3 regions of the Lentisalinibacter salinarum genome follow, and region 2 is predicted to be linked to each of the others. Evidence: riboswitches for the same ligand, from Rfam matches in the RefSeq annotation. Region 2 holds a riboswitch; each other region holds the start of a gene.
What was found. A riboswitch is a leader RNA that binds a small molecule or an ion and turns the genes downstream of it on or off. The one in region 2 is predicted to bind cyclic di-GMP.
Positions count from the first base shown of each region.

Region 1: it holds a riboswitch for cyclic di-GMP, as region 2 does, so the genes downstream of both, ACJMKZ_RS12605 (putative Ig domain-containing protein) here and ACJMKZ_RS17755 (hypothetical protein) in region 2, are expected to answer to the same signal.
Region 3: it holds a riboswitch for cyclic di-GMP, as region 2 does, so the genes downstream of both, ACJMKZ_RS13425 (hypothetical protein) here and ACJMKZ_RS17755 (hypothetical protein) in region 2, are expected to answer to the same signal.

Region 1 is NZ_JAPDRH010000003.1:439,168-452,883, reverse strand. It holds gene ACJMKZ_RS12645 (patatin-like phospholipase family protein) at 1-83, shown strand, start outside; gene ACJMKZ_RS12640 (OPT family oligopeptide transporter) at 196-1,923, shown strand; gene ACJMKZ_RS12635 (hypothetical protein) at 1,920-2,465, shown strand; gene ACJMKZ_RS12630 (SDR family NAD(P)-dependent oxidoreductase) at 2,476-3,258, opposite strand; gene ACJMKZ_RS12625 (hypothetical protein) at 3,319-4,098, opposite strand; gene ACJMKZ_RS12620 (acetyl-CoA hydrolase/transferase C-terminal domain-containing protein) at 4,267-6,171, shown strand; gene ACJMKZ_RS12615 (acyl-CoA thioesterase) at 6,168-6,656, shown strand; gene ACJMKZ_RS12610 (hypothetical protein) at 6,765-7,214, shown strand; cyclic di-GMP riboswitch class I at 7,480-7,564, shown strand; gene ACJMKZ_RS12605 (putative Ig domain-containing protein) at 7,719-10,271, shown strand; gene ACJMKZ_RS12600 (ATP-grasp domain-containing protein) at 10,281-11,588, opposite strand; gene ACJMKZ_RS12595 (cytochrome c3 family protein) at 11,993-12,466, shown strand; gene ACJMKZ_RS12590 (4Fe-4S dicluster domain-containing protein) at 12,463-13,233, shown strand; gene nrfD (NrfD/PsrC family molybdoenzyme membrane anchor subunit) at 13,249-13,716, shown strand, end outside.
Region 2 is NZ_JAPDRH010000004.1:474,972-479,366, forward strand. It holds gene ACJMKZ_RS17750 (putative zinc-binding protein) at 248-724, opposite strand; gene ACJMKZ_RS17755 (hypothetical protein) at 1,041-1,448, opposite strand; cyclic di-GMP riboswitch class I at 1,623-1,735, opposite strand; gene ACJMKZ_RS17760 (hypothetical protein) at 1,880-2,050, opposite strand; gene ACJMKZ_RS17765 (PEP-CTERM sorting domain-containing protein) at 2,529-3,152, opposite strand; gene ACJMKZ_RS17770 (hypothetical protein) at 3,443-3,967, opposite strand; gene ACJMKZ_RS17775 (barstar family protein) at 4,054-4,335, opposite strand.
Region 3 is NZ_JAPDRH010000003.1:629,412-643,127, reverse strand. It holds gene ACJMKZ_RS13465 (tetratricopeptide repeat protein) at 1-185, shown strand, start outside; gene ACJMKZ_RS13460 (tetratricopeptide repeat protein) at 182-3,382, shown strand; gene ACJMKZ_RS13455 (tetratricopeptide repeat protein) at 3,379-4,002, shown strand; gene ACJMKZ_RS13450 (hypothetical protein) at 3,999-4,358, shown strand; gene ACJMKZ_RS13445 (MotA/TolQ/ExbB proton channel family protein) at 4,462-5,118, shown strand; gene ACJMKZ_RS13440 (ExbD/TolR family protein) at 5,132-5,626, shown strand; gene ACJMKZ_RS13435 (ExbD/TolR family protein) at 5,623-6,129, shown strand; gene ACJMKZ_RS13430 (AgmX/PglI C-terminal domain-containing protein) at 6,154-7,557, shown strand; cyclic di-GMP riboswitch class I at 7,588-7,677, shown strand; gene ACJMKZ_RS13425 (hypothetical protein) at 7,751-13,716, shown strand, end outside.

The DNA of each region.
Region 1 (13,716 bases), on a different contig from region 2:
AGAGCGAGAGGCTGGGCGACGAATTCGCGGAGGTGATGGAAAAAGGCCTGCCCGCGGAGCGCATCGAGCCGCTGTTGCCCTGAAACCCGGCCCCCGCATGACCCGGACATGACCCACACATGAGCCATGATAGACTCCGCCCCGTGCGGCGTCCGGCACAGGCCTGACAGCGGACCCCGCAGAGGAGCGATGTCCATGAACAATGCCGCAGGACCGGTGCCCATGCACGGTGCCTATCCGGAGCTCTCCTGGCCGGCGGTGATCGTCGGCTGGTTCCTCGGCGTCATCATCGCCATCTCCATAGGTTACGCCGCGCTCATCCTCGGCTTCTCCATCGAGGGCTCGGAACTCGCCGCCATCCTCGGCTTCGGCATCCTGCGCGGCCTGCTGCGCCGGCGCAGCATCATCGAGAACAACATCGCCCAGACCGTGGCCAGCGCGGTGAACGGCGCTTCCTCCGGCATGATGTTCTCCGTGCCGGCGATTTTCATCCTCGGTCACGGCGGCGACTTCAATCCCTACCTCCTCACCTTCGGCTGCATCGCCGGCGCCTATCTGGGCATCGCCTTCATCATCCCGCTCAGGAAGCAGATGATCGACTTCGAGCGGCTGACCTATCCCGGCGGAGTGGCGGTGGCCACCATCCTGAAGTCGCCGGGCGCCGGCGTGCGCAAGGCGGCGATCCTGCTGGGCGCCGCCGCCGTGAGCGCGGCTGTGCATTTCGCCACCCAGTGGACCGGCGTTTCCAACTGGGACCTCGGCTCCCGCCTGGGCATGCCCGAATACATGAACGGGGTCTGGTACCTGTCGTTGCTGACCGTGGGCGTCGCCTTCATCGCGGGCAAGGGCGGCGTCGCCTTCATCATCGGCGGCTTTGTGACCTGGTGGTTCATTGCGCCGATGCTGGCCGCGAACGGCCAGCTGCCGGTCGACCCCGCCACCGGGCAGACCATTACGGACCCGGGCTTCCTGCGCTCCGCGCTGTTCCGGCCCATCGGCATCGGCATGCTGATCGGCGGTGCGGTCATGGGCGTGGTGCTCGCGTTCCCGCTGATCCGCTCGGCGGTGCGTTCCATGCAGAGCGCCTCCAAGGTCGAGTCCGCGGTGTCCAGCGACGAGATGCCGATCAAGCTGCTCTATGGTGCCATCGCGGGTGCCGCGCTGCTGCTCGCAGTCATCGCTGTGTCCTCCACGGAGGCCGTCGGACTCGGCCGGGGCCTGCTGATGGCGCTGCTCGGTACGGTGTGGATCTGGATGGCGGGCGTCATCCTGTCGGAGGCCATCGGGCGCACCAACTGGTCGCCGCTGTCGGGCATGACGCTGATCGGCATCACGCTGCTGATCGTCGCGACCAGCGGCCTGGATCGGGCGGACGCGATCGTCGCCGCCATCATGGTCGGCGCGGCCACCTGCGTGGCCATGTCCCAGGCGACCGACCTGATGCTGGACCTGAAGACGGGGTACCTGGTGGGCGCAACGCCGCGGATGCAGCAGATGGGCCAGTTCATCGGCGCCTGGCTGGGCCCGCTGGTCGTGATCGTGCTGATCTTCGTACTGGACAACGCCTACGGCCTCGGCAGCGAGAAGCTGCCGGCGCCCCAGGCCCAGGCGCTGGCCAGCACGGTGGAGGGTATCCTCGGCGGCGACGTGCCCGTGCAGAAATACGTGGCCGGCGCGGCGCTGGGCGCCATACTCTCCGCGCTCCAGGGCGGTCTCGGCATCACGGTGGGCCTCGGCTTCTACCTGCCATTCAACATCGTGCTGACTTACGCGCTGGGCACGCTGCTGCGGCTGGCCTCGGACCGCAAGCTCGGCCAGCGCTGGAGCGAGGACACCGGCATCCCGATCGCGGCAGGACTCATCGTCGGCGAGGCGCTGGTGGGCGTCGGCTTCGCCATCTACTACGTGGTGGCAGCAGCATGACGCGGTTGGGTTACCTCTTGCTCGCGGCCGGATTTCTGTTCGGCGCCTATTTCGCGTCCACGGACGCCGAGACCACCGAATGGGCCTGGTTCCTGCCGGCCGCGCTCGCAGGGACCGCCGGCGTCGTCATGGTCAAGCGGGCCACCCGCGCCGGGGCGACGGCGGACCATGTGCTGGAGGGCAATCGCCGCGACCTGACCGAGAGCCTGACCGGGATCTGCGCCAACCTGGAGCAGCTGTACGGTGACCGGGACTCCATACCGCCCCACAATATGCGCTTCGAGATCGACCGGCTGTTCCGGGACGACCTCATCCGTTTCGTCGACGCCCGCCACAGCCTGTCCCACCTCTACGGGCTGCAGGTCTATGCGGACGTCATGAGTGAGTTCGCCGCGGGCGAGCGCTATCTCAATCGGGTGTGGTCGGCTTCGGCGGACAACTACGTCGACGAGGTGATGCTCTACCTCGGCAAGGCACGCGATCAGTTCCTGCGGGCGAAGAAGCTGCTGGACGGCATCGTCGAGAACAACGGCACGCGCTGACCCCGGCGCCTCAGAAGACGGTGTAACCGCCGTCCAGCACGATGGTGTCCCCGGTATGGAAGGCGGAGGCGTCGCTGGCCAGATAGGCCGCGATGCCGGCGAAGTCTGCAGGGTCGCCCCAGCCCTTCATCGGCACCCGCGATATCACCTTCTCGTTGAATCGGTTCCACTGCTGGGCGTCTGCCGTGAGTTCGCTGCGCACCCAGCCCGGGCAGACCGTGTTCGCGCGGATCCGGTGCGCCGCGAGTTCGACGGCCATGGCCCGCACCATCGAGACGACCGCCCCCTTGGTGGCGCCGTAGTGCTCGTTGCGCGCGGCGCCGTGGATGGCGGCGGTCGAGGCGATGGCCACCAGCGAGCCGCCCGGCTCGCCGGCCTGTGAGCGCGCCACCATGTGGCGCGCTGCCTCGCGCAGCGTGAAGAAGACGCCGTGCACGTTGACCGCCTCGATGCGCTCGAAATCGGCGGCCGTGATCTCGAACAGATCGCGACGCGGGATGCCCATGCCGGCGTTGGCGATCGCCGCGTCCAGCCGGCCCAATTGTTCGGTAATCCGTCGCACGCCGGCGGCCACGGCGGTCTCCTCGGCGACGTCGATCACGTCGGTCAACACACGGACGCCGGCGGCAGACAGCAGCTCCGCGGCCGACGCATTCTTGTCTTCGTTGCGCCCCCAGATCACCACGTCGGCGCCCTGGCGGGCGCAGCCCTCCGCCATACCCAAACCGATGCCGCCGTTGCCGCCGGTGACGAGTACCACCTTGCCGGTCAGGTCGAACAGGTCTTTCGCCATCCGTTTTCTCCCGCTGTACCTGTCGGGCAGGCTAGCGCCGGGCGCCCTGCGATGCCAGCGTCAGCGCCCGCCGCCGCTGGCGGCGGGCGCGCCGGGAGTGCCGCCGGCATAGCGAAAATCGGCGTAGGTCAGGAGGATGTCACGCTCGATGCTCTTGAGGCCGAATGCGGCGCTTCCCCGCACCTCGGTCGTGACCCGGGCGGGCATGTAGGCCCGCCGGTCCAGTCGTATCATCTCGATCCGCGTGTTGAACCGCTCGATCTTCGCGATGACTTTGGCGCGGAACGGCTCGTCGCTGTAGAGGCGGAAGGACTCGACGTAAGGGACCGACTTCAGGATGGTCATCTCGCCCCGCAGGTGCTTCGCCATACCTTCCCGGTCCGTCGCGCCCGCCGCCGGGCGGAAGCGCCACGTGACCCGCTGGTCGTCTTCCTCGAGCAGCTCCCATCCGTCTTCCGCCGCCAGGCCGGCGAAATCGTTGTCGCCGGGCCGGCCCTCTTCGCGGGCCAGGCGCTGCTCGATTTCCTCGGCATAGTCGCGGAGCTCGTCCTGCGTAGGCTCGCGGCCGTCGACGGATACCAGCTGCCATTTCGGGTCGGCGGCCGGATCGAATCGCTCTACCCGGCTGCCGTCGTTGTCCTCGCGCGTGCGCGTGAACGCCCATTCACCGGTGACCCGGGGCATGTTGGCGAAAGCCTCGCGCGCGATCGGAGGCACTTCGGCTGCGGCCGGGACCGCGGCGCCGACGGCCAGAACGGCGAGGACGGCCAGGACGGCCATACCGAGCCGGCCGGGAACGGTGGTGGCGGCGATTGAGGTGCTGCTCGGGCGCGTTTGCATCGATTCCTCCGGCGGGTTTCGGGTGACCCGCATGTGTTTGAATGGCGTCTGGCGTTATTGTTCGCGACAGAATCCCGGACCGATGCGGACCATTATGCGACATCAGTACTCTCGTCAACGTCGTCCTCTTGCGCGCTGCCGCCCGGGCCGCCACCCGCGGTGCCGCCCGTGAGGGCCGCCTGGCAGGAACCGCGGACGCTCGCGGACGCGATCATCGCGCGGGTGGGCCGCCACATCGTACTGGGGCTGCCGGTCGGGCTGGGCAAGGCGGTCCACGTCGCCAATGCCCTGTACGAGCGCGCGGCGTCGGATTCGTCGATCCGGCTCACGATCTTCACCGCGCTGACGCTGGAGGTCCCGCGTGCGCACGGTGATCTGGAGCAGCGTTTCCTGGCACCGCTGGTCGAGCGACTATACGCGGGCTGGCCCTCGTTGCACTACGCGCAGGCGATCCGCGCCGGCACGCTGCCGCCGAACATCGAGGTGCGGGAGTTTTACTTCCGGCCAGGGGCGTATCTGGATACTCCGTCTGCGCAGCAGTCCTACACCAGCATCAATTACAGCCAGGTTGTCACCGAGCTCATGCGGCTGGGCGTGAACGTGGTGGGGCAGTTGGTCTCCGCGCGCCCGGAGAGCCCCGGCAGCTACAGCCTGAGCTGCAATCCGGAGATCTCGCTGGATCTCCTGCCGGCCTTCAGGGAGGCGAAGGCGGCCGGCCGGGAGGTCGCGATGGTCGCGCAGGTCAACCGCCGCCTGCCATACATGACCGGCGACGCGGAGGTGCCGGCGGACGTATTCGACTTCGTCCTGGATGCGCCGGAGTGGGAGTTCCCGCTGTTCGGATTGCCGAATCGGCCCGTCGAGGCGGCCGACTACGCCACCGGGATGCACGTGGCTAGCCTCGTGCCCGACGGGGGCACCGTCCAGCTCGGCATCGGCTCGCTGAGCGATGCGGTGGCCCATTGCCTGGCGCTGCGCAACGAGCAGCCGGACCTGTTCCGTGCCGTGCTGGATAGGCTGCCCGGCGGCAGCGCATCGCCCCGGCGCGCCGCACTGCCGATCGAGACGGGACGGTTCCGCGAGGGGCTGTACGGATCCAGCGAGCTGATGAGCGACGCCCTCTACTCGCTGTTCGAGCGGGACATCCTGCGACGACCCGCGGACGCCGGGGACGAGACCGTGTTGCATGGCGGTTTCTTCCTCGGCTCCTCGGCATTCTACGAGGCACTGCGGCAGTTGCCGGAGGACCGGCGCCGCCTCATCAACATGACCGGCATCTCCCGGGTGAACACGCTGTACGGTGACGAGGAACGAAAGCGGCGCCAGCGCCGGGACGCCCGCTTCATCAACGAGACCATGATGGCCACCCTGCTGGGAGCCGCCGTATCCGACGGACTCGAGGGGGGGCGTGTGGTGAGCGGCGTAGGCGGGCAGTTCGACTTCGTCAGTATGGCCCAGGCGCTGCCGGACGGACTCTCCGTACTCATGCTGCGCGCGCGGCGCCTGCACGACGGCAGGCCGCAGTCCAACATCCGCTGGTCTTACCCTCATGCGACGGTGCCGCGTCATTACCGGGACGTGTTCGTCAGCGAATACGGGATCGCCGCGACCCGCGGCCGACCCGACCGGGAGGTGATCGCCCGGATGCTGGACATCGCGGATTCCGCGTTCCAGGACGAGTTGCTGTCGTCCGCAAGAACGGCGGGCAAGGTGCCGGCCGATCACGCGGTTTCCGCCGATGCCCGGCTGAATACACCCGAAGCGCTCCAATCGATCTTCGACGCTCCCGACGTGGCGCCGTATTTTCCGGCTTATCCCCATGGCACCGACCTGACGACCGTCGAGCAGGAACTCGCCGGGGCGCTCACGTGGCTCGAGGGCGCCACCGCCCGGCTGCCGGATCGGCTGCGCATGACGCTCGCGGCGATGGGCTCCGGCCGCTCCGACGACTCTCGCCGGTACGAGGATCACCTGGAACGGCTGGAACTGGGATCACCCGAAGGTCTCGGGCAACGGATAATGCGGCGTCTCGTCGTCCTGGCACTGGACAGATCGAAGAGGGAGAGACCATGAGCATGCCCGGTCGAGCACCTTCGCATTCCGCCGTCGAGCAGAACGTCTACAAGATATTTCCCAACGACCTGAATGCGGAGCAGACGGTATTCGGCGGGCTGGTGATGGCCCTGTGCGACCGCACGGCCCTCATCGTGGCGGAGCGCCACAGCGGCACCACCTGCGTCACCGCCGCGGTGGACAGCCTCAACTTCCTGTCTCCTGCGCGCACCGGCGAGACGCTGCTGGTGAAGGCCTCCGTCAATCGTGCCTGGAATACCTCGATGGAAATCGGCGTGCGCGTCGTGGCCGAGAACAGCCGCAGCGGCGAGGTCCGGCACGTCGTCTCCGCGTACCTTACCTTCGTCGGTCTCGACGAGGCGGGCCGGCCCACGGCCGTGCCCGACGTGCTGCCGGAGACCGACGACGAGAAACGCCGCTACCGTTCGGCGCAGGTGCGTCGCGACGCGCGGCTGCGTACACGGGACAGTCTGCGGTCGATCTAGCGGTGCGTCCTGCCAACGATTTTTCCGACCGTGCTATTCTCTGCGCATCCGGCCTGCAGTCGCGGACCGGACGACAAGCGCAACAACGAAGAAACAAGGGAGAGAATCATGCGCATTATCCGACTGTCGGCAATCGCCGTTCTGCTGGCCTTTTCGTCCTCGGCGATGGCCGAACTGGAGCCCTGGAAAGACTACGATATCAGCGACTCCGTCTATCAGATCTCGGCGATCAAGGTGAAGCCGAACATGATGGATGCCTACCTGGAAGGGATCCGGGACACTTGGGTGGCCGCCAACGACCTCGCTAAGGAGCTCGGTCATATCGAGGACTACGCCATCTACTCGAGCCAGCTCGCGGCGAGCGGGGATTTCAATCTACTTCTGGTGATCAAGTTCGCGGAGACCGCGGATCTTGCGCCGTCGAAGGAACGCTATGACGCGTTCATGGCGAAGTGGAGCGAGGAGCAGGAAGAGCGTTCCGAGCAACTCGTACAGAATTATCCGGCGATGCGCGAAATCACCGGCGCGTACCTCATGCGCGAGATCACCATGAAGTAGGATCGCTGCGCAACTCTGCAGAGCAAAGGCTCCGCCTCCGCGCGGGGCCTTTCTTTTTTTGTTATGGAAAATACTCCTCCCGCCGCGCTTCGTACCGACGCGCACAAACGCAGACGACATAATTCACCGCGACTCGCCGCAGCGCATTTCGGCATCTACGTGTCGGCGTTTTGAGACATGTTGTGCTCCACATAACTGGTGCTAAAGTTCGTCCTCAACAGACAGTCTCGAACAACGAGGTCTGCTGACGACAGAGAATCGAGTTAGTTGAAAAGGGCAAACCGATCGAAAGGTCGGGACGCAAAGCCACCGGTCTACGGGCGAGAGCCTAAGACAGCGGGGTTGCCAACAGGAACAGGGCGCTCACCGGCCTCATGCCGGCGTCCCAACAACAAGAGCGCTCGTTCGCCGACCCCCGGCAGCGTTTCGATTCGACATTACCCCGCAGCCTGAAGCTGCGTCTTTTGATCGGATAGCCCGCCCGTCACAGGCAGGAGTGCCGTTATGCGCCTATATTCCGCGCCAGCAATACTGAACAGGCTGCTGATTCTTCCCGTGATGTCGCTCGCGCTGAGCGGCTGTCTCATGGAAGAGGAAGTGGCGGAGCAGCCCATTGCGAACGATCCCGGTGGCGCCACCGGCGAGATCCTGCGCGATCACGAACTGTCGGGCAGCGTGGGTGACGGGCCCATCATCGGCGCGGCCGTTCGCATTGTCGCCGCGGACGGTACCGAACTCGGCGGCATGACCAGCGATGCCAGCGCGGGCTACAACATCACCGTACGCACGAAGGGCAAGCACTATCCGCTGTCCATCGACGCGCAGGGCGGTACCGACCTGGTGACCGGACTCGCGCCGGATTTCGTGCTGAAGAGCGTGGCGCTCGAGCCGGGCAAGAAGACCGTGTCGAATCTGAACCCGTTCAGCACGCTCGCGGCGGAACTCGCAGCCGAACTGCCGGGCGGTCTGACGAAAGAGAACCTCGCCATCGCGCTGAACCGCGTGACGACGAAGCTGAACAGCGGTCTCGTCACTCTGACCGGAGAACCGGTCATGACCCAGGCACTGGACGCTGCCACCATCGCGGAGATGGTGAAGGCTTCCGAGACGCTGGGCGAGACTATCCGGCGCACCCGGGACTCGCTCGTCGCCGTGGGCCGCCAGGTGGACGGCGACGCCGTCGTGGCGGCGATCGCGTCCGATCTCACCGACGGGAAGCTCGACGGCGCCGGCGGCGCGAAGGCGGATGCGCGCATCGCTGCCGTGGCGACGGTGGCCGCGACGCAGACGTTGCTGGAGGCGATCGCCAACCGTCTGCAGGTCAACGGCGTCGACGCCATGGGACCGATGGACGATTCCATCCGACAGGTGATGCCCGATGCCGCGGGCGCCACCACGGCGGAGGTGCCCGTGAGCGCCGCAGCGCTGGAGCAGGTCCGGATCGGCCTGGCGGCGGCCAAGGCCGTGATGCCCGCGCCGGAATTCGACGATCTCGAGGCGGTGCTCTCCGGTTTCGACTCCGGCATCTCGCCGAAACAGATCGAGGGCATCGTGCCCCGTGAGTCGGTGGAGTTACTCGACAACACGATCATCGCCGTGGCCGACGGCAGCCAGGACGAGCTGGATACCGTGAACGGCACCACACGGAACGACGGCGACACGCCGTCGACGAACAGCCCGCCGACGATCAGTGGCGACCCGCCGACGGTCGTTACGGAAGGCGAGCGCTACAGTTTCGCACCGACCGTGTCCGATCCCGATGGTGATGCCCTCATTTTCGAGATCGCCAACCGTCCGGCCTGGGCGAGTTTCGACGCCGGTACCGGCGAGCTGTTCGGAACGCCCGGCGCCGGTGACGCGGGTTCCTATTCCGATATCACCGTCACGGTCAGCGACGGCGAAGCGACGGCCTCGCTGGGTCCGTTCACGGTGGAGGTACGGCAACTGGTGACCAACTCGGCGCCGACCATCGGCGGCAGCCCGCCCGCAACGGTCAGCGAAGGCGCATCCTACAGCTTCATGCCGAGCGCGAGCGATGCGGACGGCGATTCGCTGACCTTCGATATCGTGAATATGCCGGCGTGGTCCAGTTTCGATACCGCCACCGGTCGGCTCTTCGGCACGCCCGCCCCGGGCGACGCCGGTGTCTATGGGGACATCACCATTACCGTCACGGACGGAGAGGCCCAGGCCGCATTGGGGCCGTTCGCCATCGAGGTGCGTGCGGTCGTGAGCAATAGTGCGCCTGTGATCTCCGGCAGCCCCGCCACGTCGGTGGACGAGGGGACGGCCTACGAGTTCACGCCGAGCGCGAGCGATGCGGACGGCGACGCGCTCGTGTTCGATATCGCCAACATGCCGTCCTGGGCGTCTTTCGACACGTCGACCGGCCGTCTCGCGGGCACGCCGGCCACTGGTGACTCGGGCACCTACGGCAATATCGCGATCAGCGTCAGCGACGGCCAGGACTCGGCGTCGCTGCCGGCCTTTACGATCACGGTGCAGGCCATGGCCACCAACTCGGCGCCTGTGATCTCCGGCAGCCCGGCGAAGGCGGTGACGGAGGGCACACAGTACAGCTTCACGCCGAGCGCCACCGATCCGGACGGCGACAGCCTCAGCTTCTCGATCACGAACAAGCCGGCGTGGGCGGCGTTCGATGCCGCTACCGGCCGCCTGTCGGGCACGCCGCAGGCCGGGGACGTCGGCACCTACGCCGACATCGTCATCAGCGTGAGCGACGGTCAGGCCTCCGCGTCCCTCGGTGCGTTCTCGATCACGGTCGAGGCCATCGCCATGGGCTCGGTCACCCTGAGCTGGTCGCCGCCCACGGAGAACACGGACGGCACGGCGCTGACGGATCTGGCGGGCTATCGCATCTACTGGGGGACCACGTCCGGCAGCTATCCGAATTCGGTGACCATCGACAATCCCGGCGTGACGACTTACGTGGTGGAGAACCTGGTGCCGGACACCTATGAGTTCGTGGCGACGTCCTACAACACCTCGGGCGTAGAGAGCGACTACTCCGCCCCCGCCACGAAGACGGTCCAGTAGGGCGGCCCGTCAGATGATCTCGGGGCGGCGCAGGATCTCCAGCGGTATGAGTTGCTTGGTCTCTTCGTATTTCTCCAGCAGCTCGTGCTGGTCCTCGCCGCCCAGGTAGACGTCCGCGATGTTGTAGCTGTAGCTGTCCTGGAACGGGAGTTCGTCGAGCGACTGCCCGTCGCTGACGTGGCACTCGAAGCGTGCCTCCGGGAAACGCTCCTCCAGCAGCTTCTCGTCACCCGGCCCCGGCGCATGGGCGACGACGCCGTCCTCGAAGACGCGCATCATGAACTTGGCGGCGACCTTGTGGTCGCCCTGCCGGTGGGGCGGCTGCGGCCGCTCCCCCAGGGCCAGGTCGATCACGACCTGCTGGTGCGAGGCGCCGTCCACCAGCGCGAACAGCGGGCAGTGTGACTGGGAGATGCGGCCGTTGATCTCCAGCAGCGCCAGTTCGTCGCTGTCCCGGTCCCAGTAGAACTCCACGTTGAACGGCGCGTCGTCGTAACCGAAGCCGTCCAGTATCGCGGTGGCCGTCTCCTTCATGCGCTCCTGCGTGTCGCGGGGGACGGAGGAGGGATACTGGTAGCGTGACAGCACGCTCTGCACGTGGCGGTCGCGGATCGTGTCGACGACGCCGTAGATCTCGAATTCGCCCTGGTAGCGGTAGCCTTCCAGCGTGCACTGACGGCCCTTTGAGATGATCGCCTCCGCGATGCAGTGATAACCGTCGATGCCCTCGATTTCTTCCGGTATGTCCGCGTATCCCATGAGATGATTCACCGGCTCGCCGAACAGGTGGATGTTGTCCCGGATCTTCGGTAACGCTTTCTCGAAGTCCTTCCGGTCCTCGATCAGGAAGCCCAGGTTGGACGAATGAGCGGTGACGGGCTTCAGCCAGAACGGGAAGTCGAGGTCCAGATCGGACAACGGCTCGTCGGCGAACGGATTCACCGCCGCGAAGGGAGGTACGACGTCCGGCGCCACGCGCTTCTGCTCCACCCGCGACCAGTACTTGTGCTCGCACATCAGCGCGGCTTCCACGCTCGGACCGGGCTGATCCAGTCGCTTGCGCAGTATCGGTGTCATGACCGTGCTGGGAAAGTCCCAGTGGGTGATGACGCCGTCGACCGATCCATCGAACTCTTCCAGTATCCGTTGCGCCTTCGGCAGCATCTCGTCGGTGGGGTGCAGGTCGGCCCGCGTCGCCTCTTCGAATGTGAGTAACTGATGGAAGCAGAACTCGCCCGCCCGCGGGAGCGATTCGAGATCGGCACGATGAAAGTCATCGAGACCGAATACGAAGATGTTCTTCCTTTGACTCGTCATTCCTTGCCTCCTTCCATCCCGTATGTCGCGTTACGCTTCATACCAGACCCTATCTTCGCGTACGCATGTGAGAATTGCGATTTCGCATTGGACACGGGCCGGACCGGTCTTATCAGGGTATCTACCGATAGGGCTTCTCCTTATTGAACGCGCCGGTTCGGCTCTAGGACCATGGCCCCCGAGAGCAGGGCGCCGCGGGAAGTCACCGGACTGACTCGACGGCGACCCGCTCGCAGCGGTCGGAGGACCGGCGTCCACGGGGGCGAGGGCGCGCAAGACATGATTCTCCGACGGCCTCGAGCGAGCCGCAGTCGATACGAGCCTTCAGTACGAATGCTGAGCCGCGGTGGCCGGGTGGTATCTCGGCATCGGCGGCGTCGGTATACGTCGACTGGGGGTTAAGCATGAAGAAGCACTGGCTGCGTCCGCTGTGGGTGGCAATTGCCGTCGTGGCGGCAGTCCTCGTCGGGCGCGTGTTCATGGTGCCGGATGATTTCGGCGTCCACGGCGAGAGCTTCACCTACCATTATTACCGCGCAAGCAACGTCCAGGAATGGAAGGACTTCCCGGTGAAGTACCGGGGCCGGGAGCGCTGTGAACGCTGCCATCGCGAGAACAGTGAAGAGGTAGCCGCCTCGAAGCACGCGGCCATGCAGTGCGAGAACTGCCACGGACCCGCCGCCGGACACCCCAGGGAGGTCAAGAAGCTCCCGATCGACGCCTCCCGGGATCTCTGTCTGCGCTGTCACCAGACTCTCGATTATCCATCGAGCTTGCGCAGAGAACTGCCGGGCGTCAACGGCGACCGTCATGGCCGCCAGGCCGAGTGCCGCAAGTGCCACGATCCCCATCACCCGGACCTGGAGGACAGGCGATGAGTTGCTCCCGACGCAAGTTCCTGAAGCAGACCATGGCCGGAGCGCTGACGGCGGCGCTACCCGGGATCACCGTACTGAGCCTGGCCCCGGGCGAGGCCCGCGCCCTGGCCGAAAAGTCGAACCTGCGATGGGTCTTCCTGGTGGATACCCGCAAATGCGTCGGCTGCGGCCTCTGCGTGAAAGCCTGCAAGCTCGAGAACGAGATCCCCTATGACGCGCCGATCACGCGGACATGGGTCGAACGCTATGTCGTCACGAAGGACGGCGAGACGCACGTCGATTCACCGAATGCGGGCAGGGACGGTTACACGTCCGCAGAGATCCGTGGCGAGGCGATCGATCCGGACAACATCGAGAAGGCATTCTTCGTACCGAAACTCTGCAATCAGTGCGAGAACCCGCCCTGCGTACAGGTCTGTCCGGTGGGTGCGACGTACCAGACAGACGACGGGGTCGTGCTGGTGGATCGTGAGTGGTGCATCGGCTGTGGCTACTGCATCATGGCCTGTCCCTACGGCGTCCGCTTCTTCCATCCGGAGACCAAGACGGCGGACAAGTGCAACTGGTGCTATCACCGAATCTCCCAGGGGCTGGAATCCGCCTGCGTACAGGCCTGCCCCTTCGGCGCTCGGCGGATGGGAAATCTGCGCGATCCCGACGATCCCGTTACACAGATCATCATGACGGAGCGCGTGCAGGTATTGAAGGACGAGTACGGTACGGAACCGCACGTATTCTATCTGGGGCTGGACGAGAGAGTGAGGTGAACCATGAGTTCTGAAATGTTCGTCCATGGTGCCGAGTGGACCGTCAAGGAGCTCTTCGTCTATCCGAACGAGTTCATCTACTGGAGCATCCAGATCGTGATGTATCCGTATATGACGGGCCTGGTCGCGGGCGCCTTCGTGCTCTCGTCGCTCTATCACGTATTCGGCCAGAAGGATCTCAAGAATATCGCGCAGTTCTCCCTGGTCTTCTCGCTGGCGCTGTTGCCTGTGGCCGCCGTCCCGCTGCTGCTGCACCTGCAGCAGCCGCTGCGCGCATCCCATCCGCTGCTGACCCCGCATTTCACCTCGGCGATCGCGGCATTCGGCATCGTGTTCTCCACCTACGGCCTGATCGTGCTGAGCGAGATCTGGTTCGTTTATCGCGCCTATTTCGTGCGTCAGGTAGAGCTGCTCAAGGGACAGGCAGGACTTGGCAACAAGGCGCAGCGACTGGTCTACCGGGCATTGACGCTGGGCGCTTAC
Region 2 (4,395 bases):
TTTCGGCCAGAAGCGGACCATCGGTAAGTGCTTCCACCTGTGTCGTCCAGATGAGAACCCTCGTGTCAGGTCCAATCCAAACCGTCAGACTTTCAATTCATAAGGCGGCAGAGAAGGACCAGTGTTTGAGCCCATTGAACAATCCGCCATTGTTAGGAACTGTTCAGCTAGCAGCCAAGACTGGGCTTAGCAAAACTAGTGAGCAGGATCCAATAGAAACCTGCCTCGCAACGTTTTTAAAGGCCTATCACGCCCTCAGAGCGCAGAGGACTTTATCTGCCACTTGCCGAGCTAAATCGATCCTCTCAGATTCCGGGACTTCGTCGATAACCATATTCTCTGAGTATTTTTGGTCCTTGTTATACATAGGCAGGGCATCAAATTGGATCGTGTTTTCAGCGCCGAAGATGTTCTTCATCATTCTGCCATGGCAATGCATGAAACAACCATCTATCACAATCACTTTATCGGCTTTCTTTGCCCAGTTTGCCATTGCCGAATGTGGTGCTGTAATCATCTCGCCATGGCATCCTCGACTATATGGCTCCTCTTTCGCCACCATGTGAGCTGCGATCCGAGCAATTTCTCCGCGAAAGCATCCTCCCGCGCATGAAATAACGGGAATCCGCTTCTTAGCGATCATTTCTTTCCCGACAACCTCACCAAGTGGACATACTGGTTTCGCAGCGTCCACCTCAAGGCCAATTTTTCGCTGTAAATTCATAATTTATCCTCGGCTTTCCATCGAGTGGCCTACGTTTACCCTCATCTCTTCTTCCAGTCTCAGCCTGAGCTTACAGCCACTTATTTCTGGAGGTTGTTAAACCGAGCATTTCAGCAACTCAGTGATCGGGCAGGCTCCAGCAATCGTGATATATACACCACCCAATATAATGAGTCCGGCAAGTAGGAATGCCCAGATTGCGAGTGCCATCCCAAATGTCTTAGTCACGCCGTTGGACTTTGACGATGCAAAAAGGACGAAGTAACCAGCAATCGTCCAAAATGTTGCGGGAAGAAAACTGAAAAATAAGCACATGTCAGCTCGCCTCTATCGATTGCGCGTCTTCGGTTTGCTCATTTGCGGTGACTCGAGCGAGATTGTTTAGCTCGACAGTCAACGGAAATCCGAACTTTAGATTCGCATTCGTAATTCCAACCAACTGCATCCCCAAGATGACATCGCAATTGATGTCCGCGAGGGTTTGCTCGACGGTATATCTTGCCGATTCGCATCCCATGACCAGAGCAGCCTCATATTTTTCGGCCTGCTTCAACAATCGGGTTCGCTGGCCTCTCGTCCAAAGACAAGTCGCAGGGCACGGGAGGTAGCTGGTAAAGACGCCAGTTTCGATCCCGTCGTGCTCAAGAGACTTACGGGTCTCGCCTACATAGTCTTCGTAGGCGGGTGTCTTAATGCCATGCTTGAAGAATTCGATGAAGGGCAAGTTTTCGTCACTTGCCAGACTGACAGGCGGGCAAATCGGGCATGAGACAATAAGCACGGACCTATAAGCTTGAAGCTTGTTAGAAAGATCCAATGGCTCCAGGTGAAGAGGCATAAGTAACCGCCTTGGCGGTGAGCAGATACGAGAAAATTGATCGCCGCTTGGACCAACTGCCTCGGCAGCCCGGCGATCTTGGGTCCCTCGGGAAGTCAGCAATGGCTTCTCGGAGGAAGCGAGGACCCGTGGCTTTGCGTCACTAGCTTTCGCCAGGTTTGCCTTTATCGCAAGTACTAGTTTCTCGCTTTTTTCTTGACAGTCAATTCTGGGATTTGCCTAGCGTCCGCTTCGAGTCGATAAGCGACCCTAGCGGATTCAAGAACGTGGGCTACGCGCGGCCAGAGGCCGAAAGGTCGGTTTCCGGCCAGACGCGGCTATTGGCGCGAAGGAACAAATGGCGCAATAAGAAGACCAACGCCAATGCCGATCAGGATAGACGCTACGAAAGTCAGAGCTGAGGTTTGTAGAAAAATCAGCCCGGTGCCGAGTCCGGCCAGCGTTCCCCCACCGATCACCCAAGTGCTCTTGTCGGTACGTGTAGCCATAGATGTCACCTCTATTCTGATTTGGCGACTTGCCGCCAGCGGAAGATGCATGGGTTGACTAAGCCCAGCGCCGCTCTGTCAACGCCTAACGCTCCTCTATCTCGAGCAGGTGATCAATAGGGGATACTCGCAAGAGGTAGGCGCAGCTTAATGACTCGTCAGGGTATCCGGGGCGCTCGATCAGAACCGTCGGCCCGGCCAATCTACAACACAAGACCTACCTTTAGCGGTCTGGACGACCGGTCCTCCCCCCGGTGCCCACCAGCACAATATTGCCGGGACGAGGATACGGCATTTGGCTGCGAGATACGGTGAAGCTCGGTTAACCAAACGTCCGCTTCGGGTCGATAAGCGACCCTAATTTGAGCCGGTCCTCGGTCTAAAGCGCCTCACAGACCGAAAGGTCGCTTTCCGGCCAGAAGCGGAAAAAAAGCCCCGCACTGGGCGGGGCTATCGAACACGGTGAACAGAACGCTTCTTAAGCCGTCTGGCGTCTGCGGGCAAAACCCATGCCGAGAAGGCCAGCACCTAGGAGGGCAAGGGTTCCGGGTTCGGGCACCTTGTTGATGCGAATGTTATCCAATGCGAATTGGAAGGGAAGTCCGTCCGAACCGTTGTCCCTCGTATAGATCCGCGCAGACACGATATCGGCGCAAAATCCGTCGCAGCCATACCCTCGGAATCCGAAAATGCCGTCTGTCCAGGCGCCGACCGTAAACGCGCCGCCGCCCGCGTAGACGACATCAACCAGGAACAAGAAAGTCTCTTCGAGGTAGTCCTCACCAAGCGAGAAACCCAAAAGGTCGAAGGCTCCCCCGCATGTCATCGTGATATCGCTACCGAAGATGTGAGTCGTACCGTTATCGCTACCATCCACACCGTTTTCCGTGCCGGCAAAACTGTCGCCGGCGACAAAATCGCATCCTCCCGATGTGACCGAGTAGCCACCAAAGGCGAAATCAACTGCTGGATCAGTTCCTCCTGGCCTCGGCAGCGCAACTCCCGGATCTTCGAAATCGATAGTGATCTCGTCCGCGGTCGCCGTCATCGGTGATAGCGAGACAGCCACAATGGCTAGACAGGTGCTTCTTATTCGGTTCATGCGGCTCTCCCAAGTGGCTGCATCTGAGGTACAGAGCTCCCCGAGCAAATTCTATACCAAATCGTCAATATTCTGACTTTACAGAGGGTTGAGTCTGCCCCTGCGCCGCGCGTTTTGTAGATATGTAAAGAAAGCTGACGATACTTGGCAGCTTGTATCTATTGCGCCAATAGAAAATCTCGTCCGCTTCGGGTCGATAGGCGACCCTAATTTGAGCCGGTCTTGGCTCTATGGCGCCTCACAGACCGAGGGGTCGGTTTCCGGCCAAGAGCGGGCGGTCGAAGTTGAGGCTAATAATCGGATCCGCAGCAAAAATTTGCTTCGGTCACACCAATGCCGTACCGCTCTTCGTACACCTGCTGGTACCTTCTTGGGTAGCGGTTGTAGGCTTCGCACTTTTCTGCGCTTTTTCCTCTCAGGGTCCACCTATCGCCCAAGAACGGGTGAAACTCTTCGTCGCTAAAACTCCAATAATAAGTTCGACCGTTCGCATAGATCCTGAAATGTGGATCTCTCAATTTACCTTCGCGAGGGTTGGGGACTCTATCCTTCACGGCCTTCTCTAGCATCCTCCCGACGTCTAGCTGTTCCGCCGACGTCACAAAGATATTCTGCGTATCGTCATAGATACACGCATTTTCGTGATCGGGAATGTCCTTTAGCGCCGCAGAGACTGCTTCCTCGAATCCAGGCTCGTACCAGAATTTCGCGATCGGCGTAAACCAGACCGGTAGAAAAAGCCACAATGTGCCGACTGCTGCTAGCCCTACTGCGGCAATCGCCAGTTTGGCAAGTAGCCTGAGAATCTCACGCATTCCGGAAGACGGCTTCGGGTCGACTCCGCAAATCATACCTCAGAGCGCCGCTAGGGTCGCTTTGCGGCCAGAAGGAGCCGCTGGGGTCAATCCCAAGAGACGGAGATATCTGTCCGATGCTTTCCCAGATCGGTGAGAAGCTGAGAAAGAGCTTCCGCATCTTTGGGGAGTTTCTCGCGCAGTTTTGACAATCCGTGGAAACGCAATTGAGATGGTAGATCGCTTAACTGCGGATCAGTCATGCAGTCCCAGCACGCGTCCCAGTTCTTACCCCACCAATCTGGAAACGACATTTCTTCAGCAAGAATCGCGAAAAGCTCATTCTTCGACGACGCATTTGAAAGATCAATCGTACGATTCGTCGTCATTGCGCGAATGTCGCATTTGAGTCAGCAGCGGAAAGTATAGCCTGATCCTGGCAACTGTCG
Region 3 (13,716 bases), on a different contig from region 2:
GCGAATCCATCGCGCAGCTGGACCGGCTCATGGCCCGCCAGGGGCGGCTCCTGGAGGTCGTAGCCATCGACGAACTGGTGGCACGGCGCGACCGGCTGGAGAAATTCCGGGACGACGCCCGTTATGCGCTGGCCGACAGCTACGACCGGGCCACACAGCTGCAGGCGCGGAGCGAGGCGGAATGAAAACGCGGTCCCGCAATCTCGCCGGCAACCTCACCGGCAACCTAACGATGATCTGGCTGGCGCTGCTCGCGGCCGGTTGCGCCGGCGTGCAGCAGCGCGACACGCTTGCCGATCTGCGTGCCGTGGAGCCGGATCTCGAGGACGTCCGCGTCGCCGACAGTCTGGAACGGGCGGAGCAGAGTTACCGTCGCTACCTGGAGGAGACCCCCTCCGGCGTCATGACTCCCGAGGCCATGCGCCGTCTCGCGGACCTGCAGATCGAGAAGGAATTCGGCGTGATCGGTTCCGGCGAACTCATCGAGATGGCCGTGGACGAGGATGCCGAGGCGATCGCCGCGGAGCGCGCACCCCGCGGGCCGGTTCCGAACGGCGCCGGAGCCGCGGCCGACGGCATCCGGATCGCCGAGTATGCGGAGAGCAGCGAGGCCTTCGAGGCGCGGGCGAGTGCGGCGACCCTGCCGGCCCCGGCGGCCGACGGGATGGCGCCTGCGCTGCCGGACGGGGTGGATGCCACTGCACTGGCCGGGCCGGTGGAGGCGATCCGGACCTATCGCCGCATCCTCGAGGAATATCCGGGCTACGAGCGGAACGACCAGGTCCTGTACCAGATGTCCCGCGCCTACGACGAACTCGGCCGCAGCGACGATGCGATGGCGGTGATGGACCGTTTCGTGCGCGAATATCCGGACTCGCGCTATGTCGACGAGGTCTGGTTCCGCCGGGGCGAGTACTTCTTCGTACGCAAGAAATATCTGGACGCCGAGGAATCCTACGGCGCCATCATCAACTTCGGCGAGACCTCGCCCTACTACGAACTCGCTCTCTACAAACTCGGCTGGACCTTCTACAAGCAGTCGCTGTACGAGGAGGCGCTGCACCGCTACATGGCGATGCTCGATCATCGCGTGGCGACGGGGTTCGACTTCGACCGGGCCTTCGACAACGGGGACGACGAGGAGGGGGATGACGAGAAGGGGGGCGACGATCACCGCATCGGCGATACCTTCCGGGTGATCTCCCTGAGCTTCTCCAACCTCGGCGGGCCGGAGGTGATCGATGATTACTTCGCCGCCAACGGCGCGCGGAGCTACGGCGACCGCATCTACAGCAACCTCGGCGAGTTCTATCTCGACAAGCTGCGCTTCCAGGACGCGGCGGCCGTTTACAACTCTTTCATCGACCTGAATCCCGCCCATCGCGTCGCGCCTCATTTCAGCATGCGCGTCGTCGAGATCTACGAGAAGGGGGAATTCCCCCGCCTGGTCGTGGAGGCGAAGAAGGAATTCGCGGAGCGCTACGCGCTGCAGGCGGACTACTGGCAGCACTACGATCCTGCGGCCTCGCCGGAGGTGATGGGCTTCCTGAAGACCAATCTCAAGGATCTGGCGAATCACTATCATGCGCTCTATCAGCAGGAAGAGCTCGCGGACGAGCGCCCGGACAACTATGCCGAGGCGCTGACCTGGTACGGCGAGTTCCTGTCCTCGTTCCCGGCGGACGAAGAGTCCCCGCCCATCAACTACCAGCTGGCCGACCTGCTGCTGGAGCACGAGGATTACGCCCGCGCCGCGCTGGAGTACGAGCGCACGGCCTACGACTACCCGCAGCACGAGCAGTCTGCGGCCGCCGGCTATGCGGCCGTGTACGCCCATCGCCAGGACCTGGAGCGGGCCACCGGTGCCGGGCAGCTGGAAGTCAAGGCGCGCACGGTGGAGAGTTCGCTGCGTTTCGCCGATGCTTTCCCCGGCCACGAGAAGGCGCCGACCGTGCTCGGCGCGGCGGCCGACGACCTCTACGCCATGAAGGACTACCGGCGCGCCATCGCCGCGGCAGACACCCTGATCGGGCGTTATCCAGAGACCGAGGTGGCCCTGCGGCGCTCCGCCTGGATCGTCGTGGGCCACTCGTCGATGGACATCACCGAGTATCCCCGCGCGGAGCAGGCCTACGCCCGTGTGCTCGAGCTCACGGCGGAAGATCACGAGTCGCGCCCGGCCATCATCGATGGTCTCGCGGCCGCCATCTACAAGCAGGGCGAGCAGGCCAATCTGCTCGAGGATTACCGGGCGGCGGCAGAGCATTTCCTGCGCGTGAAGACCGCTGCGCCGACGTCCGCTATCCGCACGGCGGCCGAATACGATGCCGCCGCCGCTCTCGTGAAACTCGAGGACTGGGAGGGCGCCGCCGGCGTCCTCGAGGAGTTCCGCGTGGATCATGCGGAACACGAGCTGGCGGACGATGCCACCAGACAGCTCGCGAACATCTACCGGGAGGACGGCCAGCTCGCCCGCTCCGCCGCCGAACACGAGCGCATCGCGACGGAGAGCGAGGATCCTGAGCTCGCGCGGCAAGCGCTGCTGGTCGCCGCGGATCTCTACGAGGAGGCGGAGCAGACCGACAGCGCACTGGCCGTCTACGAGAGGTACGTCGGCGAGTATCCCGCGCCGCTGGACGTCCACGTCGAGACCCGCAACCGCATCGCCGAGATCTACCGCGACCGGGGCGATACTGCGCGCTATCACGACGAACTGCGCGAGATCGTCGCACGGGATGCCGACGGCGGCGACGAACGCACGGAGCGAACCCGCTACCTGGCAGCCCGGGCGGGACTGGTGCTGGCGAAGCTCAGCTACGAACATTTCGCGGAACTCGAACTGACGCAGCCCTTCGAACGAAGCCTTGCCGAGAAGCAGGCCCGGATGGACGCTGCCATGGCCGCCTTCGAGGCGCTGGTGGACTACGAGGTGGGCGAGGTCACGGCGGCCGCCACTTACTACATCGCGGAGATCTACTACCGGTTCAGCGACGCGATCATGGCGTCGGAGCGGCCGGCGGGTCTCACCGAGGCCGAGCTCATGGATTACGAGATGGTCCTCGAGGAAGAGGCCTGGCCGTTCGAGGAGCAGGCGATTGCCGTGCACGAGAAGAACTTCGAGCTGCTGGCCATGGGCGTCTACAACGACTGGATACAGCAGAGTCTCGACCGGCTGGCCGTCATGATGCCGGGCCGCTACGCCAAGAACGAGATCTCGAGCGGGTTCCTCGGCGCCATCGACGTCTACGCCTATCGCATGCCGGTGGTGCCCGAGACGCCGGCAGACCCGGCCGTGGAATCGGTCGTGCTGCCGGAGGCGGAGGTCCAGGTGACCGGTGTATCCGGGCTGGCGCACGGCGCACCGCGGGGTGAGTCGCCATGAAAACGTTGTATCGTCCGCTGCAAGTGCTGCTGGCGCTGATTCTGGGCGGCTGCGCCGCCACGGCACCGGAGCAGCAGCCCGGCGCGCGCATCGAGATCCAGGAGGCCGTGGGTTTCACCATCACGGAAGAGGCGCGGATCGGCGCGGCCGTGCGCGAGGACTACCAGACCGCTCTCGATCTGCTCGAGAACGAGCGCGAGCAGCAGGGCATCGAGCTCCTCAGGCAGGTGGCGGAAGAGGCGCCGTCTCTCAGCGCGCCGCGTATCGACCTCGGCATCGCCTATCACCGCATGGGCGACCTGAAGGCTGCCGAGACGGAGCTGCTGGCCGCCCGTGCCCTGAATCCGGAACACCCGATCGTGCACAACGAACTCGGCATCGTGTATCGCAAGACCGGCCGCTTCGACGAGGCGAGGCGGAGCTACGAGACCGCGCTGGAGATCTACCCGGGGTTCCATTACGCGCGCCGCAACCTCGCGATCCTCTGTGACCTCTACCTCGCCGATCCCGAGTGCGCGCTGGCCAATTACGAGGCCTACATGAAGACGGTGACGGCAGACGAGGAGGCCGCCATATGGATCGCCGACATCCGCAATCGTCTCGGGGAGACCACGCAATGAATCTCGCTAAGCTTGCGCCGTGGTTCGCGCTCGCGCTGCTCGGCATCGCTCTGCAGGCCGCTGCCGAGGACGAGGCTACGGAGTCTTCAGAGGAGGCCGAGGCCATGACTGCGGCGGCAGAGGATACCGCCGGCACGACACCGGACAACCCGCACACCATGTCGGGCATGTCGATCCTCGGCAACGAGGAGGCGCCGAAGGCGCTCGTGATCGTGCCCTGGAAGAGTTCGGAGCTCGGCGACGATCCGTCCCTCGCGGACTCGCTCGACGAGCGCGCCCGTCCGGTGGACCCGGAAGTGTTCGCGCGGGAACTCCGTTATTACGGCATCCGCTCCGGCGGGGAGGGTGCGGAATGAGCCGCGAACGTGCACTGGATCACCGTTGTGACCGTGACACCCATTTACGCTAGCAAGTCCCCGTGAGTTATCTCACGAAGTTCTGTCAGATGAGGAAAAGGTGATGGACATTTTTTATTCGATCGTAGGTTTCTTCGCCTCGGGCGGAGCGTTCATGTACCCGATACTGATCGTGTTCGCGGTGGGTGCCGCCATCGCGATCGAGCGCTACATCACGCTGGACCGGGTCACCCGGAAGAACCAGCGCGTGTGGGACGAGGTGCAGCCGCTGCTCGCGAAAGGCGATTTCGACAAGGCCCGCGAGGTCACGGCGAAGGACGAGTCCACCGTGGCCCAGGTGCTGAACATGGGTCTCTCCCTGCAGGGCGCGGTGCGCCGTCGCGAGGATATAGAAATCGCCATGGAAGAGAACATGATGGAGATCGTGCCGCGGCTCGAGAAGCGCACCGCCTATGTGGCGCTGGCTTCCAGTATCGCGACCCTGCTCGGCCTGCTAGGCACCATCATGGGCCTCATCCAGGCCTTCACGGCCGTCGCGAATGCGAACCCCGCCGAGAAGGCCGACCTGTTGTCCGCCAGCATCTCCGTGGCCATGAACACGACCGCGTTCGGCCTGATGGTGGCGATCCCGCTGCTGATCACCCATGCGGTGCTCACGAGCAAGACGGGCGACATCGTCGACAGCCTCGAGATGGCGACCGTGAAGGCCCTGAACGTGATCAGCAAGAAGGCCAAGCGTCAGTACGAGGTCGCCGCCTGAGGAGGCAAGTGCCATGATCAGAAAACGGCATCATTACAGGCGACGCACCAAAGAGACGCCAGAGCTGGACGTCACCACCTTCCTCAATCTCATGGTGGTCCTGGTGCCGTTTCTGCTCATCACGGCGGTCTTCTCGCGGCTGACCATCGTGGAGCTCGATCTCCCGTCCTCCTCGGGGGGCGCCGCCACGACAGAGCCAAACTTCCGCCTGGAGGTGATCGTGCGCGAGAGCGGTTTCGAGCTCACCAACGGACGGTCGGTCATCGCCGCCATCCCGAAGGTCGAGGAGGAGTACGACTTCGAGACGCTGTCCGAGCACGTGGTCTCCCTGAAGCGGCAGTACCGCAGCGAGAACGCCGCCTCGGTCCTGCTCGAGCCGTTCATACCCTATGACTACCTGATCCAGGTGATGGACGTGGTCAGAAGCCGGCCGATGGAGGCCGAGGAGAGCGGGGAGATCCAGCTGGTGGCCCTGTTCCCGGAGATCTCGGTAGGAGAGGCGCCATGATGACGAACACCCGACGTCTGAAGCGGATGACGCGCAACCGGACGAAGGTGACGAAGATGAACCTCACGTCGCTGATGGACGTGTTCACCATCCTCGTCTTCTTCCTGCTGGTGAATTCGGGATCCGTGGAGGTCATGGAAGCGCCGAAGCAGGTCACGCTGCCCGAGTCCATGGTGGAGGAGAAGCCGCGGGAGACGGTCGTGATCTTCGTGAGCCCCGACGAGGTGCTCGTCCAGGGGCGGGCGGTCATCCGGGTCAGCGAGATCCTGGCGTCGGAGACGGCGACCATCGAGCCCATCACGGCGCGGCTGGAGGAGATCAGTCAGCGCGTGGTGGGGCCGAAGACGCGCTCCGTCGCGAAGAGCCAGGAGGTCACGATCCTGGCCGACAAATCGGTCCCGTTCACCGTGATCAAGCGGATCATGACGACGTGCACGGGCGAGGGTTACGGCCAGGTGTCGCTGGCCGTCGTACAGAAGCCCGCCGACAGCGCCGCCACCTAGCCGCGGCTTCATCGGGGTGATGCAGTGAGTCTCGAGAAAACCTGGGAAGAACAGGCGCTCCTGGACCAGATCGATGCCGAGCAGCAGAAGCTCGGTGATCTGGAGGAGCTGCTGCGCGCCGCCAGCGGGGAATTGCAGTCCCTCGCGGGCGAGCGCGAGAAATACGAACTCCTCGATGCGGTCACCGGCTCGCTGGAGCAGCTGGAGCGCCTCGGTGCAGCGGACCTTTTCTGGCGCGATACGCTGCCGGCCGACGCCCGCAGCACGCACCTGGCCGAGGTCCGCAGGCAGGCCACGGCGTTCTGCGATCGTGTGGCCGGCATAGAGGAGCGGCGCGACCAGCTGGCGCGGGAACTCGAGGAGCGCGACGACGTGCTCGAGTATCTGCAGGCCGAATTGCACGACCTTCGGGACGAGCAGGAGCGCAAGCTGAACGAGTGGGTGCTGGAACGCGACCCCTCGCCGCTGCCGTTCCGCCGCATGATCATGCCCTGGACGCGGGGCGTGGAAGAGGACCGGCGTTTCCGCCAGTCGCTGGCCGCCACGGTGGCTGCGAGCGTACTGGTGGCGCTGGTCCTGCGCATGATCGATCTGCCCATCCCCGAGCACGAGGAGCTGATCGAGGTCCCCGAGCGTGTGGCCAGACTCATCCAGCCCGAGCCGCCGCCGCCGGCGCGTACGGTGGAGACGGAGCCGGAGCCGGTGATCGAGGAGCCGCCCGAGCCGGAGGAGCAGGTGGTGGAGGAATCGCCGCCCGAGGAGATGCCCGAGATTACCGAACCCGCTAAAGTGGCGGAGCAGTCCGCGCCGAAGCAGGAGGTCCGCTCGAAGGGCATCCTCGCTTTCCGGGAGAGCTTCGCGCAGCGGGCGCGTTCCGGACCGTCGGCCGATCTCGGCGCAAGCGCGCGGGTCGGCAACCGCGGCGAGTCCGCTGTGGGCCGCCCGACGCGGGCCATGGTCACGACCGACGCGCCCGGGTCGAGCGGCGGCATCAATCTGGCGAGCGTCAGTCGGGACGTCGGCGGGGGCGCCGGCGGCCAGGGCATCGAGGGCGTCCGCGTCACGCAGGTCGCGACTTCCATCGGCGGCGACGGCTCCGCGGACCGGCCGCGGGCCGGCGGGCCGTCGGCCGGGCGCACGGACGAAGAGATCCAGATCGTGTTCGACCGCTACAAGGCGGCGCTGTACCGCCTGTACAACCGGGAGCTGCGGCGCGACCCGACGCTGCGCGGCCAGCTCGTGCTGAAGCTCACCATCGAACCCGACGGCAGCGTCTCGATGTGCCGCCTCCACTCCAGTGACATGGGCGCGCCGGACCTGGCCGACCAGATCGTGGCCAGGGTGAGCGGTTTCGATTTCGGCGCCAAGGAGGACATCGCGGCGATGACGATCATCTACCCGATCGATTTCCTCCCGGCGACTACCTGAACGAACGACGAGTAACCGACAAAGAAGAGATTCTGACAAAGGCAAAACCACCGAAAGGTGGCGACGCAAAGTCTCCGGTCTACAGAGCCCCGACGGCTCCATGACAGCGGGACCGCCCGAATCCGGACCCGGGATCACGCCAGGGTCCAGGCCTCTCAGGCAACGCGATCGCCGCCGGTGGAACAGGCACCACATGGCGAGCAGCAGAACATCCAACACATCGGCAAGCGCCCGGACGGTACTCCGGCTGCTGGCCTTCGCCGTGCTCGTGCTGGCCGCCGCGCCGTCCTGGGCCGTGGACTGCTCGGAGTTCCCGAACGGCACCATCGACGGCTTCGCCGGCGACGTCGCGCCCGCCCAGATCCAGATCGACCGCAACTGCACCATCCGGAACTTCCCGGCGTCCAATCCGCTGGACACCAACTTCAGCTTCCTGACCCAGCCGGGCCAGACGGACGAGCGCTGGCTGATCGTCTTCGACAACGTCGTCCATACCGGCGAGATGGCCTGCAACAGCGTCGCGGGCCATCGCATCTGGTTCGTCAACGGCTCCTCCAGCTCCATCCAGGAGGGCTGCCAGAACCTGCTGATCCCGGTCGAGAAGATCGAGAAGGACAACCCGCCGGGCACGACGACGGCGTCGATCGGCGTGCCGTTCACCTACACGCTGACGATGCCGGTGCTGTTCGACGCCGGCACCGGCACGGTCATCGACGAATTCGGATCCCTGAACGACCTACACGGCGTCACCCTGATCGACGACCTGAACGCGACCGGGGTCGATCTCACCTACGTGAGCCACACGGCCTACTGGGAGAGCACGGGACTGCCGGTGGCACACACCTTCGACAACGACGGCGGCGTGCTCACCTTCGACAACTTCCCGATCATCCCGTCGAACGAGCAGATCGTGATCGAGCTGACCGTGGTGCTGGAGGACTCGCCGGCGAACGCGATCGGCACCCAGTTCGTGAACACCGCCAAGTGGGATTTCGGACGGCTGATCGACGGCATCTTCTACGAGCCGCTGCCGGGCGAGTGGGGCATCTCCGATCCGCTGACCATTGCCGGTCCCGATATCGTGGTCACCAAGACCGGGCCGGCGACCCTCGGCCGGACGCTGAACCTCGGCCAGTGGGGCGAGTTCGCCATCGACGTGCACAACACGGGACTGGGCGAGGCCTGGGACGTGGCGCTGGTGGACCGGCTGCCCGACGGACCCCAGGGCGGCATGTGCGACATCCAGCCGGAGATCCTGGACGCGCAGGTGTATGCCGCGGACGGCGTCACGCCGGTGCCGGGCAAGGGTCCGCTGACGCCGGGCGTGGACTTCGATCTGGTCTGGCAGGGCAGCCCGCGCTGCGAACTCACACTCGACATGCTTACCCCGGCGGCCATGATCGGCCCGGACGAGCATCTGATCATCCGCTACCGCAGCCGGCTCGACGCGGACACCGACGACGGCGTCCAGCTCACCAATGTCGCCGGCGCCACCCGGTGGTACAACGGAGCGGCCGGCAACCCGGACCGGCTGGAGTTCGCGCGCCCCGTGACCAATGGGACGGTCGGCACGGCGGACCACCAGGACGCGCACACGGTCACCACGGCGCTGTACGGTTATTTCTTCGAGAAGACCGTGGCGAACGTCACCAGCGGCGCGGATCCGGCGGAGAGCGCCGCGCCCGGCGACCGGCTCCGCTACACGCTGCGGCTGCAGACCACCGACGGCCCCCTCGAGGACGTCGCGATCCGCGACGATCTCGGCTCGCTGAATGCGGCACCGGTGTTCGTGCCCGGCTCGCTGCAGGTACTGCCCGGCTCGCTGCCCGCCGGCGCCACCACCGCCGCGACGGATCCCTTCGGTGGCACCAACGGCACCGGCCAGCTGGTGGTCACCAATATCGATCTGCCGGCGGACGGCGAGCTCGTAGTGGAGTTCGAGGTGACCCTGGCCGAAGCCATACTGGACGGCACCGTGGTCGCGAACCAGTCGGAGCTGATCGGTGCCGTGAAACTCGCCGACAGCGACGACCCCACCGTCAACGGCCAGGCCGATCCGGACGTGCCCGGCGACGAGGATCCGACGACGGTGGTGATCGAGGCCGAGCCGCCGCCGGCGCTAGCGAAGGCGACCACGCAGCCGACCGCGGCCATCGGCGAGGCTTTCAGTTACCGGCTCACGGTGCCGACCACGCCGCACAGCGCGCCGCTGTATGACGTGCGCATCGTGGACGATCTGACGGCTTCCGCCGCGGACCTGGAGTTCGTGAGTGTCGCCCGGGTGTCCGGGCCGGCCGGGTGGGCGCCGCAGAATACGGGCACCGCCACCTCGCTGGTCATCGAGGATCCGGCGAACGGCATCGATATCCCCGCGGGCGAGCAGGTGGTGGTCGAGATCACGGTGGCGCTCAGCGACACGCCGACCAACGTCGCCGGCCTGGAGTTCACCAACACCGCGGCCTATACCTACAACCAGCTCGACGGGCAGGGGGCGACCGAACGACCCGGCGATGGCGCCGTCAGCGGCCCGATGACCATCGTCGAGCCCGAGCTCACGCTGGAGAAATACGGGCCGCTGCGCCTGCGCGCGGGCGAGACCGGCGTCTTCACGCTGGATGTGCACAACGTCGGCACCTCGACGGCCTGGAACGTCTATCTGACCGATCTGCTGCCGGATACCGCCGACGGCGGGCTCTGCGACGCCGCACCGGCGCAGGTCACCGCGCAGCTGTTCGAGGCGGACGGCACCACCGCGGTGGCCGCACCGCTCACCGCCGGCGCGGACTACGCGGTGTCCTTCACCGGCCGGCCCGGGTGCACGTTCACACTCGAGGTGCTGTCGCCGGCAGGCGGCATCGCCCCGGATCAGCGGCTCCTCGTTACCTACGAGGCCGGCCTGGACGCGGACACGGTGGCCGATGCGGCATTCACCAATATTGCGGGTGCCACCGAATGGTCCAGCGTGGACGTCTCCACCCCGGACGACCGCGCGCGCACCTACAGCCGTACCATTACCGACGGCACGGTGGACGTGCTCGACCACGAGGACGCCCACACGGTGGTCGAGTTCTCGCCGGAGCTGCTGTTCGAGAAGACCGTGGTCAACGTGACCACCGGCGAAGACCCTGCCGCCGTGGCCACGCCGGGCGACACGCTGCGCTACAGCCTCTACGTCGAGAACCTGGGCGACACGCCGGTCGACGAGTTCCGTCTCGTGGACGAGCTGGACCGGCTGAACGACGTGCCCGCATTCCAGCCCGGCACGCTGACTGTGGTCACGCTGCCCGCCGGCGCCGTTGCCGCCAATACGGATGCCGCGGGCGGTGCTGCCGGCACCGGCCTCCTCGACGTGGGCGGCCTCAGTCTCGGCGGTGTCGGGGACACGGTGCGCGTGGAATTCGAGGTGACGCTGGCGTCGGTGATCCGCGACGGCACCTACGTAACCAACCAGTCCGAGCTGGTCTACCAGGGCAACCCGGTGGCCGTCAGCGACGATCCCCTGGTCAACGGGCCGGCGGATCCGAACGTGACCGGCGACGAGGATCCCACCCGCGTGCTGATCGAGTCGGCGCCTTATTTCACGGTGGAGAAAGTCTCGTCCTACGTCACGGGCGATCCCGACGTGCTGCTCGCCGGCGAGACCCTGCGCTACACCATCACGGTGCGGAACACGGGCACCGACGATGCCAGGGACGCGGTAATCGCCGACGCCGTGCCGGCCAACACCACCTACGTCGCCGGCAGCACGACGCTGAACGGTGTCGGCGTCGCGGACGCCGACGGCGGCGTCTCGCCGCTGGCCGACGGCATCCCGATCAACGCCCCCGGCGACGCCACGCCGGGACTGCTGCCCGCCGCCGCCGCCGCCCCGGACGCCGACGATACCGCGACGATCGTCTTCGACGTCGTGGTCGACCCGGACGCCGCGGACGGTACCGTCATCTCGAACCAGGCCTTCGTGAGCGCGCCGGACGGCGGCGTGATCGACCGACCGTCAGACGACCCGCGCACACCGGTGGCCGACGATCCCACCCGCGACGTGGTCGGCCGCCTGCCGCTTCTCTACGCCGAGAAGTCGGCGGCGCTGCAGGACGACCTGGGCACGCCGGGCATCGTCGATCCGGGCGATACGCTGCGCTACACGATCACGGTCTACAACAACGGCACCGTGCCCGCCACGGTCGTGGAACTGGTGGACCAGGTGCCCGAGTGGACGACGTACGTGGCCGATACCACCACACTGAACGGCCTGGCCGCCGGACAGCCGGACGGCGGCAACTTCCCGCTGGCGGCCGGATTGCCCCTGTCCTCTGCGGACCTCACGCCGCCGCTGCCCGGCGCCGGCGAGGGAACGCTGAGCCCCGGCGCCTCGGCCACCGTGCAGTTCTACCTGCTGGTGAACGCCGATGCGGTGCCGGGCACGCTGATAGAGAACCAGGCCACGGTCTCGAGCTACGAACTGCCGGACCTCCTCACCGACGGCGACGGCGACCCGGCGACGGGCCCGGAGCCCACCGTCGTAGTCGTGGGCGACGCCCAGCAGCTCGCCATCAGCAAGCAGGTGACGGTGGTCGGCGGCGGCGTCGCCGAGGCGGGCTCCACGCTGGAGTATCTGGTGACGGTCCGGAACATCGCCTCGGTGCCGGCCTACGATGTCGTGATCTACGACGACCTGGATCTGCCCGAACCCGCACAGCTGATCTACGTGGACGGCTCTGCCGCGATGAACGGCTCCGACGAGGGCGTGGCTTTCGCCGGCACGCTGCTGACGGCCGACTACGGCTCCCTGTACGGCGCGCTCCAGCCCGACGAGACCGTCGAACTCCGTTTCCGCGCGGTGATAGAGCCTACCCTGCCGATCGGAACTACGGTGACGAACATCGCCGAGGTGCGCTGGAACCAGGCGACCCAGAGCGCCACGGCCTCCGTGTCCGTGGACGTGGGCGGCACACCGGGCTCCGCGGCGGTGAACGGCACGGTGTGGCACGACGCGGACTTCGACGACGTCGACGGCGCCGGGGAGCGCCGGCTCGAGGGCTGGTCCGTCGAGGTCTGGCGCAACGACACGCGCGTGCGCTCTGTACTGACGGACGCGGACGGCAACTACCGGGTGAGCGGCCTCGTGCCCAACTATCTCACCGACGACGTCTACGAGATCCGCTTCGTCGCGCCGGGCGCGGGACCCCGCAGCGCCGCGCTCGGGCTCGCGTATTCTGCAGATTTCACGAACTATCCGCAGCGCATCGCCGGTATCGAACTGGTGAAGGGCAACAACCTGCAGGACCTCAACCTGCCCATCGATCCGGCCGGTGTCGTCTACAACTCGGTGTCGCGGGCGCCCGTGGCCGGCGCGGTGGTCACGCTGCTGGACGGCCCGGGCGGGACGCCGGTGCCGGCTGCCTGCTTCGAGGACCCGGTGCAGCAGAATCAGGTGACGTTGTCGGATGGCTGGTACAAGTTCGACCTGAACTTCGGCGATCCGGGCTGTCCGGACGGTGCCGACTACGTGATCAGCGTGACGCCGCCGGGTGCGGGCTACGTGCCCGGACCCTCCGAGATCATCCCGGCGAGCAACGACGCGACGGGTGCCGCGTTCGACGTCCCGTCCTGCCCGGGCTCGACCGACGACGCCGTCCCGGGCACCAGCGAACACTGCGAGGTGCAGGCCTCGGAGACCGCTCCGCCGGCCTCCGTACGGGCACGCACCGCCGGGACGACCTGGTACGAACGGCTGACGCTCGACGGGACGTCGGTGCCCGGATCCAGCCAGCTGTTCAACAACCACATCCCGGTGGATCCGGAGCTCTCCGGGGCCGTGTCGGTCACCAAGAGCACGCCGATGGTGAACGTGAACCGGGGGCAGCTGGTGCCTTATCTGATCACGGTGAACAACACCATCGAGATCGAGCTCACCGATGTGAACGTGGTGGACCGCTATCCGGCGGGCTTCGCCTACGTCGAGGGGTCGGCGCGCATCGACGGCGTCGCCGTGGAGCCCGTCATGAACGGGCGCGAACTGGTGTGGGAGAACCTGATCCTCGATGCCTCGGGACGGCACGAGATCCAGCTGCTGCTGGCGGTCGGCGCCGGCGTGAGCGAGGGCGAATTCGTCAACCGGGCACAGGTGATGAACGGCATCACCGGCAATGCCATGTCCGG